Regions from separate parts of the Shewanella sp. 433 genome, predicted to be linked through region 1. Evidence: predicted binding sites of a transcription regulator. Region 1 holds the regulator's gene; the other holds the start of a gene.
What was found. The regulator LexA, encoded in region 1, represses DNA repair genes until DNA is damaged. The targets are predictions, from matches to a motif close to TACTGTATNNNNATACAGTA.
Positions count from the first base shown of each region.

Region 2: a site for LexA is predicted at 3,075-3,094, ahead of recG (ATP-dependent DNA helicase RecG). Genes of this name have one in related genera too.

Region 1 is NZ_CM181703.1:186,841-192,710, forward strand. Features, by position in the region: gene AC5YB1_RS00910 (MFS transporter) at 1-41, opposite strand, end outside; gene AC5YB1_RS00915 (GNAT family N-acetyltransferase) at 147-602, opposite strand; gene cysQ (3'(2'),5'-bisphosphate nucleotidase CysQ) at 595-1,407, opposite strand; gene nudE (ADP compounds hydrolase NudE) at 1,458-2,003, opposite strand; gene yrfG (GMP/IMP nucleotidase) at 2,100-2,771, shown strand; gene lexA (transcriptional repressor LexA) at 3,121-3,738, shown strand; gene AC5YB1_RS00940 (cell division inhibitor SulA) at 3,735-4,244, shown strand; partial or broken gene coxB (cytochrome c oxidase subunit II) at 4,642-5,754, shown strand; gene ctaD (cytochrome c oxidase subunit I) at 5,773-5,870, shown strand, end outside.
Region 2 is NZ_CM181703.1:684,730-690,599, reverse strand. Features, by position in the region: gene AC5YB1_RS03230 (AMP-binding protein) at 114-1,769, shown strand; gene AC5YB1_RS03225 (calcium/sodium antiporter) at 1,945-2,877, shown strand; gene recG (ATP-dependent DNA helicase RecG) at 3,146-5,221, shown strand; gene AC5YB1_RS03215 (DUF3014 domain-containing protein) at 5,371-5,870, shown strand, end outside.

The DNA.
Region 1 (5,870 bases):
TGGGTGACAAAATAGGGCAAAAATCGTTTTGTTAACAGCATATTTGCTCCAGCTTGCCGCGACCTTAGGTTAGCCTAACCATTTAGACGGCAGTAGAGGGTTATATAAGCCATTGCCAAGCTGTGGCCGTGCACAATAGACAAGGCTTAGCGCATCAGACACATCACCACCCGTGATGCATCTGGGCCAAAATAGTCAGCTTCTGTTTGCAACTCGACAAACCCCAATGCTAGGTATAAATGACGCGCTGGATTAGCTGGGTCCACAGTGAGCATTACCTGAGTGACCGACGGCGCCAAGTGATTAAGTGCATCGATTATAAAACGTTTGCCGATACCTCGGCCTTGGGCGTGTGTCTCCACGGCGACAGATAATATCCAACCTATATGCCGCAGCTCACTTGGCACCATTAGGAGATAGCCAAGAAGACGATTATTGTGATCTATTGCAACACGCAAACCACTTGGCCAACAATCGAAACTCTGACGAAAAAAGAAATCCGGATAACAATGTTCGCCAAACACACGCTGTTCAAGCCGATAAACGCCGGCCAGTTCGCCCTTTTGCGCCGCACGCAGGGTAATATCAACGGGCTTATTCACTGACTAACAACTCATCCCAAGGTAAATGGGTCGAACCGACCACGATAAAATTAGGGTTTTCGAGCGATTCACGTTCGTTATAACTGAGCGGCTGCAGTTCAAGATCCATGATCTGCCCGCCCGCCTCTTCGACAATAATTTGTGCCGCGCCGGTATCCCACTCGCCAGTAGGGCCAATGCGTACATAACAATCGGCGCGCCCTTCGGCGACCAAGCAACTTTTAAGCGCTGCCCCGCCGAGCACCACGAGCTCACAATGTTTAGGCTGGTTCAGTAGCTTTAATACCGACTGCGGATCTTGGCGACGACTGACCGCCAAGCGCAATGAGCGCGAATCATCGAGTGTCAATTGACGACTGGCAATACGCTGCTCGCCTTTACTTGAGCGCTTATAAGCCCCCAGTCCCGCGATGGCATAATAAATCACCTCGGTCATGGGCACATAAACAATCCCCATAATGGGGCGATTATGCTCAACTAACGCGATGATCACCGAAAAGTCGCCGCTGCCAGCAATAAACTCTCCGGTGCCATCTAACGGATCGACCAGCCAATACCTGGGCCAATCGACGCGATCGGATAACGGGATGTCGGCATCTTCTTCAGATAACACAGGAATATCAGGAGTCAGCTGAGTCAGCGCAGCGGTGATAATTTGGTGCGCAGCGAGATCGGCAGACGTCACAGGGGTATTATCCGCCTTAATTTCTTTATCAAAGCTACCTTCAAGGTAAATATCTTTGATGGCCATTCCCGCTTCAACGGCGATGGCGATCACCTGTTCCACACACTCTTCTGGCTTCATCACAACTCCAACAACCTAGACAGGTAATGCATATATCCGAATTGAAATAACTATTTTAGTTTTAAATGCTTCTGGGCTAAAAACAAGGCACTCACACTTCTAGACTCTGAGAAGTCTTCCAATGCCAATAGCCCTGACCACTGTGCAAGCGGCCAAGAAACAACCTCTATTGGCTCGGGCTCATCGCCTTCAAGGCGACTCTCATACAGATCTTCTGCAATATAGATCTGCATCTTGCTGACAAAATAGCTGGGCGCCAGACTTAACTCCATCAAATGGGTTAATTTTTTAGCCCCAAAGCCTATCTCCTCCTGCAGCTCCCGATTAGCGGCTTGCTCAGGCGTCTCTCCCGGATCAACCAGCCCTTTGGGAAAGCCCAGTTCATAGCTGTGGGTTCCTGCGGCGTACTCTCTGCCCAGCAGCAGTTGCTCACCCAACACAGGGACCACCATTACGGCACCACGATTATTACCTTTCATACGTTCATACTGGCGCTCGACCTGATTAGAAAATTTCAGGTGCACTTGTTCAATTTGAAATAACCGACTCTGGGCAACAACTTGTGTATGTAATATCTGTGGCTTTTGGTCCGACATGAATGTCCCTGATAAAATGACGTTTGCATCACAGTTCAATCTTACTATGATGGGCCTAATCCACAACTCTCACGATAGAATTTTTTTACTGACCTTATGTTTCCTTGGGATAAAATCGATACTGTACTGCTTGATATGGATGGCACACTGCTAGATTTACACTTTGATAGCCATTTTTGGCTCAAGCTAGTGCCGCAAACCTTAAGTCACAGCAGAAACATCTCTCTAAATGAAGCTAATGTCTTGGTAGAACAAGCCTACGACCAAGTGGTTGGCACCTTGGATTGGTATTGCCTCGACTACTGGCAGCAACAACTGCAACTGGATATTGTGCAGCTGCAACGCACATTGGCCGACAGGATACAGTTACGCCAAGACAGCATGCCATTTCTACGCGCATTGACTCAAAAGCATAAAACCAGAATATTAGTGACCAATGCCCATCCTCAAAGCCTAGCTCTCAAACTAGAACACACAGAGCTCGCGCAAGGGTTAGACCATATGATCTCCAGCCATGAAACAGGTTTTGCTAAAGAGCACCCTCAATTTTGGTCTAGCTTATTTAACCAATATCAATTGCAACCCAGTCGGTGTTTATTTATCGATGACAGCGAAGCTATCTTACATGCCGCCAAACAAGCTGGAGTTGGGTATTTGCTTGGCATAAGCAATCCTGATAGTAAAAAGCCCCATAAAATATTTACCGACTTTCCCGCAATCCATGATTACCACCACCAGTTAGATGATCTTATCGCCAGTAAGCCATAATAGCTCCTCGCTCAATGACATAAGATAAGGATAAATGCAGGTGCATGGTGCAACCAAACCCTATAGCCTGCTTATTTGTTTCACCGCCCGAACTTGGCACTGAAATCGTCTCAACAGATAAGAGAGCAATCGCGCCACTCAGCGACACTCAATGAATCCTTTCCGTAAAATTAAATTCATAACATTGATTTAAATTAAAAAAGTCAGATTGCAATAAAAATAAATCTGCGACCTTATTTTCAGTTTTAAGCAAATCCCACCACATTGCCGACAAAAATATGCTTAATCCTTGCGCTACTTTAAATACTGTATATACTAACAGTTACTGTATGGAAAGACAGGATCTGTAATGAGACCATTAACCCCTAGACAAGCTGAAATATTAGAATTAATTAAACGCAATATTGCCGATACAGGCATGCCGCCTACCCGAGCTGAAATTGCTCGTCGCCTAGGCTTTAAAAGCGCCAATGCGGCCGAAGAGCACTTAAAAGCCTTAGCCAAAAAAGGCTGCATCGAAATAATGCCTGGGACCTCGCGAGGTATTAAGCTAACTCAAGAAGATGATAGCGAAGATCTTGGTTTACCACTGATTGGACAAGTCGCTGCCGGTGAACCCATTTTGGCCCAAGAACATGTTGAGCAACACTACAAAGTTGACCCAGCGATGTTTCGCCCAAGCGCTGATTTTCTCTTAAGAGTCCGCGGCGATAGCATGAAAAATATTGGTATTCTCGAAGGCGATCTACTTGCGGTGCATAAGGTGGAGCAAGCCAGTAATGGGCAGGTTGTCGTAGCTCGCGTCGAAGATGATGTCACAGTAAAGCGCTTTGAAAAGAAAGGTAATACTGTATATCTTCACGCCGAAAATGAAGAATATTCACCGATAGTCGTCGACCTATCTACCCAAAGCCTTAGCATCGAAGGGCTGGCCGTAGGTGTTATCCGCAACGGAGATTGGCAATGAATAATCTAATGGGTAATGCCCCGCGACATCCCGGCCTTTGGGTCGATATGAATAAGCAACACAAACCAACTCAGCACAGTACCATTGCGACATTATCGAGTCGTACCCAAGGTAAGCATGAGTTGCAAGCGCTAACACCGCAATTAGCAAGATTAAGCCAACAAGGCCAGTGGGTCGTACTGATTAGCCCACCGAATATTGGCTATAAGCAGATGCTCGCCGATGCGGGGGTACGCATGGATAGAATCTTATTAGTGCACACCAAAGATGAAGTTGAAGCACTGTGGGCGATGGAAAAAGCGCTTACTAGTGGTACATCCAGTGCGGTGATCAGTTGGACCCAAGCACTCGATGCTCGCGATTGCCGCCGCTTACAATTGGTCGCCAAAAGTACCCAGGCTCTAGGTGTTGTGATTGAAGATGATAATAGTCACTTACCTGTAACAGCCCTGACAGAGCAAGATCTGGGCTATCAACAAGCATCATTATTTAGTTCACTGCACTAGCATTACAGTTCAAACTTTCCATACTTAAGCCCCGCGAGGGGCTTTTTTGTTGCTGTTTTAAAAAAATTAAAAAAAAGTGATCTTGATCAATATTTAAACAGCGATTAAGTTAGTAATAGATATCAACGATTATTTGTTATATCCGAACAATTTAGTGGTCTGTTTCATTGGCCAACGAGTGTAGATCTCTCACTGCGTCCAATAAAGCGGAAATTAGCCTGATATAGTCAGCCGTAAGTGCAAGCGTGGTAACCACCAGCAATAACAACAGCAATACCACCAGCGCACTGTGAAGTCATCGTTGCTTTTTTGGGAACTGAAAAGTTTGCATAGAGCCGAGACATACTGTGTAACTTTTCTTTGTAGTTGCCTTCGCAATTGACAGAGGAGAAGTCTAGTGAAGCATCTGTGGTATAGCTTGCTCGGGTTATTACTAGCCCCACCCATATTCGCAGCCGATATGCCCCTTAATATGACACTAGGGGTAACTGAGATCAGTGGCAAGGTTTTTAGCCTTCACATGACCATTCTTTATATCTGTTGCGCTATCGGCATCATAGTGTTTGGGGTGATGATCTATTCCATCATTAACCATCGTCGCTCCAAAGGTGCGGTGGCTGCCAATTTTCATGAAAGCACTAAAGTCGAAATCGCTTGGACTATCGTCCCTTTTGTCATCTTGATCCTGATGGCGATCCCTGCCACTAAAACTCTTATCGCCATGGAAGACCCTAGCGATGCGGATATCACCATCAAGGTTACAGGTTCTCAGTGGAAATGGCATTACAGTTATTTTGATCACGATATCGAATACTACAGTTTACTCGCTACCCCAAGAGCACAAATTGAAGGCAGTGAAACGAAGGGCGAAAACTATCTATTAGAAGTCGACAAACCTCTAGTGCTTCCCGTTAATAAAAAAGTGCGTTTCTTGATGACGTCAGATGATGTGATCCATTCTTGGTGGGTGCCAGCCTTTGCGGTAAAAAAAGATGCTAACCCCGGTTTCATCAATGAAGCTTGGACCCGCGTGGATAAACCCGGCACGTACCGCGGCCAATGTGCTGAACTATGCGGTAAGGACCATGGCTTTATGCCCATAGTGGTTGAAGTGTTGTCTGAGGCCGATTTTGCTCTCTGGATCGATGAGCAAAAAAACCAAGCCACAATCGCCGCCGCCGCAACCGAAGCCTCGTTATCGCAAACCTTATCTATGGATGAACTTATGACCCAAGGTGAGCAGATATACATGGCACGCTGCGCCGCCTGCCACCAGCCAAATGGCATGGGACTTCCAGGAGTGTTCCCCGGATTAAAAGCCAGCGCCATTGCCACCGGCCCAGTCACAGCACATATCGATATTGTGGTTAATGGTAAGGCGGGCACCGCAATGCAAGCCTTCGCTGGACAGCTAACACCACAGGAGATAGCGGCTGTGGTGACATATGAGCGTAACGCTTGGGGCAATGATGTCGGTGATATCATCCAAGCCGCTGACGTTAGTCAACATGGTCAATAGGGAGGCATGATGAATACAACAACGCGCGAAGCCAATATGGATGCCGCTCATATTGAAGAGTCTAACGAACACCACGAAGCTCACCCAACCGGCATAAAACGTTGGCT
Region 2 (5,870 bases), 500 kb from region 1:
AAGCAAAACAATTGTCATAGATCACATTTTTCGCCATACTCAACAAGCGCGCACACATAAACAGAACAACTCGATGCGCTTACTTTCACTTACGGATAACTATGGAATTGCAGATGGACTCACACTTTAAATCTCCGGTCGACATGTTGCAGCATTGGGTCGATCTTTATGGCGACAGCACCTACCTAAGACAACCCATCAACGGCCAATACGTCGACTTTAGCTGGCGAGAAGTACAGCAAAAAATGCAGCAAATTGCTGGAGCGCTGCGTCACCTTGGCCTGCAGCCAGGTGAAAAGATTGCCGTCTTATCGAAAAACTGCGCCGAATGGTTTATTACCGATCTGGCATTAATGCATGGCGGCTATATCAGCGTCCCCATTTACCCAACGGCAAACGCCGATACTATTCGCTATGTGCTAGAACACAGCGAAGCCAAAGCTATTTTCATTGGTAAACTCGATTACTGGGCCGATCAAGAAGCTGGCGTCGGTGGTGATATCCTCCGCATGGCGATGCCCTATGACACCATGCCCGCGCAATACCAATGGAACAGTCTACTCAAATTGGGCCAGCCATTAATCGACGCACCGGTTATCACCCCAGATAAGATAATGACCATCATCTACACCTCCGGCTCTACCGGTAAGCCTAAAGGGGCGATACAAACATTCGCCAGTTTTGAATGGACCTGTAAAGCCGTGGTGCGCGATCTTAAAACCGATGTAGAAGACCGACTGCTGTCGTACCTGCCACTGGCACACATTACCGAACGAGTGGCGATGGAAGGCTCCTCATTTTATTCTGGCAGTAGTGTGGCCTTCGTAGAAAGCCTCGACAGTTTTGTCGACGATGTTAAGCGTGCCAGACCCACGGTATTTTTCTCCGTGCCAAGACTTTGGAGCCTATTTCAGAAAAACATTATCGATAAAATTGGCTATAGCAAACTGAATTTTTTACTAAAGATCCCTATTATCAGCAGTATCGTTAAGCGAAAAATTCGCCAAGGATTAGGGCTTGAACACTGTAATCTACTGGGATCGGGTTCCGCGCCAATTCCACCTTCACTGATCACTTGGTATCACAAGATAGGCCTCGATATTTGCGAAGCGTGGGGCATGACTGAAAACAGCGCTTACTCCATCATTAACCACCCTTTCAATGCGAGTAAAATTGGTTCTGTCGGCCGTGCAGTAGAAGGCTGCAGCATAAAACAAGCCGACAATGGTGAGCTGTTAGTTAAAAGCCCAGGCCTAATGAGTGGCTATTATAAACAGCCCGAAACCAGTGCCAGTAGTTTCGATGCCGATGGCTATTTCCACACCGGAGACTTATGCGCTATCGATGCCGAGGGTTATGTGACCATCACCGGGCGAGTTAAGGACAATTTCAAAACCTCTAAAGGCAAATATGTGGCTCCAGTCCCCATTGAGCGTAAGTTGGCACAAGATCCTCATGTTGAGCTGATCTGCATCATAGGCTCTGGCTTACCGCATCCTATCGCCTTAGTGCAACTGTCTGAGGGTGCTGCCATGCAGCCTAAAGAGGAGATCCGCACTTCTCTCAAAGCCACACTCGACAGTGTGAATCCGCATCTAGAGTCTCACGAAACCGTCGATGCCATAGTGGTCGTCAGTGAGCCTTGGGATATCGACAACGATGTGCTCACGCCGACACTCAAGATCAAACGCCACGTACTTGAGGAGCGCTTTAGCGCCAAAGTCGATGGGTTGCGCGGCGGTAAAATCCGCTGGGAAGATGAGCTTTAAGCCCTTAGACAGAAATTAATCGGTGTAACACCTAAAAGCACGTCTAAGACGTGCTTTTTTACTGTTAATTTAACCGCTTATCTTAAATAAAATTTAATCTTGGCTGTGCGAAATTTTAGTTGCCTTCCGAGTGTTAAAGCCTATCCTTGCCGCCTAACGTTTATTGGAGGTAACCATGTTGACTTTATTAGCCATTATCGGTGGTTTTATTATCCTGACCGCAGGGGCAGAAGCCTTGGTACGCGGTGCTAGCTCGGTGGCATTAAAGTTAGGAATTGCACCTTTAATCATAGGATTAACTATTGTTGCATTCGGTACTAGTGCACCTGAACTGGCTGTAAGCCTTAAATCTGCATTAGCTGGCAACCCAGGTATCGCCATTGGTAATGTTATCGGCTCTAACATCGCCAATATTGGCTTGATCTTAGGTATCACTGCCCTTATTCGGCCAATACAGGTACAGACGCAAATGATCAAACGGGATATCCCTATCATGATCGGTGCCAGCCTACTGTTTTGGGGGTTAATTAGCGATGGCGATGTCAGCCTGCTCGATGGTGCACTGCTCACTGCACTGCTGGTGGCCTATTTAGGCTTTAGCTATATCAGCAGTAAAGGGGAAGGAGCCGACGATATTCCAGGTTCGAGTTCAGTGCATCCGCTATTAGCGACTCTGCTCATCGCCATAGGCATCAGCATGCTGGTTGGCGGTGGTATGCTGTTTGTCGATGGCGCGGTGACACTGGCGCAGCAATTTGGGGTTAGCGAACTCATCATCGGCCTGACCATAGTCGCGATAGGCACCAGCATGCCAGAACTGGTGACATCGGTGGTTGCGGCCCGTAAAGGCGAAAGCGATATCGCCATCGGTAATGTTGTTGGCTCTAACCTTTTTAATATATTGGGTATTTTAGGTGTTACCGCACTTGTACACCCTATCACCTCAGGTGGCTTACAGGTTATCGATATGAGCGTGATGCTGGCGCTGGCGCTGATCTTACTGCCCGTGGCGTGGACAGGCTTGCGTATTGGCCGCCGCGAAGGCGCTTTACTGCTAGTGGCTTACCTTGCCTACATGGGTTATCTCATTAATAGCGCCATGGGATAAAGCGGCTAAAGGAGCTGCCTTAAACAAGGCAACCAAACCCAATAGCTCAACAAATAGACCTAGGCAAGAGTCCTAGGTCTATTTGCATTTGCCTCACCCCTCTCACGCTTCACCACGCATTCCTTTTCCCTCGGACTGTCACCAGCCCACTGCACGCCAATTTGACTAAGATTGCGTTCAGAGTAAACTCTGATAATATATGTATATATTTACAGTGATTGAGCCAATAGTGGTTTAAATGACTCAATGAATCAAATGGGTATAAAGCGTGGATAGACTCGATCTTATGGCTGTTACAGAGCTAAAAGGCGTTGCGATTAAAATGGCGCAGCGGCTAGAGAAGCTCGGCATAAAAACAGTCCAAGATCTCCTATTTCATCTGCCACTGCGCTACGAAGACCGCACCCAGATATACCCGATTGCCGCGCTTTACCCCGGTAGCTATGGCACCATCGAAGCCGTAATTCAGTCATCGCAAATTATTCAAGGCCGCAAACGTATGCTCACCTGCACCGTACGCGATGACAGCGGCATGATGACCTTACGCTTCTTTAATTTTTCCGTCGCCCAGCGTAACGGTTTAGAAAATGGGGCCACTATTCGCGCCTATGGCGAAGTGCGCCGCGCTAAACATTCGGTAGAGATCATCCACCCTGAATATAAGCTCATTCATGGCGCCAGCGATGCAGGGCTCAGTGAAACACTTACCCCTATCTACCCCACGACCGAAGGGCTAAAGCAAGCCAGCTGGATAAAATTGACCGACCAAGCCTTGTCACTACTCGACAGTGGTGCACTCGCCGAGTTATTACCGCCAGCACTGCGACCTAATCAAATGTCGCTCATCGAGGCCCTCAAATTACTGCATCGGCCACCCACAGGCACCGATCCTTTTACGCTCGAACAAGGCACACACCCGGCGCAGCAGCGCTTGATCCAAGAAGAACTACTGGCCCACAATTTGAGTATGTTACGGCTAAGACAACGTAGTCATCGCGATACGGCCGTATCGCTCGCGGGGAGCGGCCAACTGATCAATCCGTTTTTAACCACACTACCCTTTAGTCCAACTGGAGCCCAGCAACGTGTGGTGGCAGAGATCAAGAGTGATTTACGCCAGCAACATCCAATGATGCGCTTAGTGCAAGGCGATGTGGGATCGGGAAAAACCTTAGTTGCCGCATTGGCAGCGCTACAAGCGATTGAGAGCGGCTATCAAGTCGCCATGATGGCGCCCACCGAACTACTGGCAGAGCAACATGCCAATAACTTTGCCACTTGGTTTGAGCCACTGGGATTAACCGTGGGTTGGTTAGCGGGCAAGCTCAAAGGTAAGGCGCGCAGCCAATCTTTGGACATGATAAAAAGCGGTGAGGCCCATATCGTTATCGGTACCCACGCGATTTTTCAAGACAAGGTCGAATTTAATAACCTAGCCCTGATCATTATTGATGAGCAGCACAGGTTCGGCGTGCACCAGCGATTGGGGCTACGTGAAAAGGGGATCAGTCAGGGCTTTCATCCACATCAATTAATCATGACAGCCACGCCTATCCCGCGCACATTAGCCATGACCGCCTACGCCGATTTAGACACCTCTATTATCGACGAACTACCGCCCGGCAGAACCCCTGTGACCACGGTGGCGGTATCCGATAGCAGGCGAGCCGAAGTGATTGAGCGAGTGCGCCAAGCCGCGCTGCAACATAATCGCCAAGCCTATTGGGTCTGCACCCTAATTGAAGAGTCGGAAGTGTTAGAGTGCCAAGCGGCCGAAGACACCGCAGAGGAACTCAAGCAGCAACTACCAGAGTTGGCGATAGGCCTGGTACATGGGCGGATGAAGCCCGCAGAAAAACAAGCCATTATGGCCGACTTCAAAGCAGGGATAATTCAATTATTGGTTGCCACGACTGTGATTGAAGTGGGCGTCGATGTGCCCAATGCCAGCTTAATGATCATCGAAAATCCCGAACGCTTAGGTCTAGCACAGTTGCATCAGCTCAGGGGACGTGTTGGCCGTGGCGCCATTGCCAGTCACTGTGTCCTCATGTATAAGGCGCCGCTGTCGGCAACTGCGACTAAGCGCTTAGGCGTACTGCGTGACAGTAATGATGGTTTTGTTATCGCGCAGAAAGATCTCGAAATACGCGGGCCGGGTGAGGTCCTAGGCACTAAACAAACTGGTCTTGTCGACATGAAAATCGCCGATCTTATCCGCGATCAAGCCTTGATCCCCAATATCCAAAAACTGGCGCAACACGTGATGCAGCAGGCTCCCGATAATGTCGATGCCATCATCACGCGCTGGCTCGGGAACAGGCAGCAATATGTACAAGCCTAATCAGTGCTATAACTTGGGTTATACCCTCTGTTGAAGTTAAATATTTTTTATTTCAGTCAACTTCACTAGACAAGTCGACTGAATTTTGCAGAATGAAGAGAGGCTGTGTTGGCCCCTCCTACACACGAGCTATTTTTCAAGGAACTCACATGCAAGTCAGTCAAGAAGATAGAATTGCCCCGCAAGAAAAACGTGGTGGTGCCAGCGCGCTAACGATTGCTGTTGTGGTGATTTTGCTGATCGTGGCCGCTGGCGCTTATTATTTCTTTGACAGCAAAGAAACCCAATCTGAGCCAGAGCAACCAACGGCTGTGACCTTGCCCGAAATCGTCCCCGAGCAGCCGTTACCCACCGATGCCAATCTGCCAGAGCCCGAAGCTGAGCCTGAGCCCGTTGTTGAGCCGCCTGTAGCGGAAGTCACAACGCCACAAGTTGAGCCCATCCCCACGCTCGCTGACAGTGATAGTTATGTGACCGCTAAAACACTCGACGTCGCTAACGGCATGAAAATCGACCCTATTTTAGTTGAAAAAGATATCATCAGACACTTTGTGGTGTTCGTCGATAATATCGCCCAAGGGGAGTTAGCCCGCAAAGTCAGTCCACTTAAGGCGCCCAAGAGCCAGTTTACGGTTTCAGATGTGAGTAA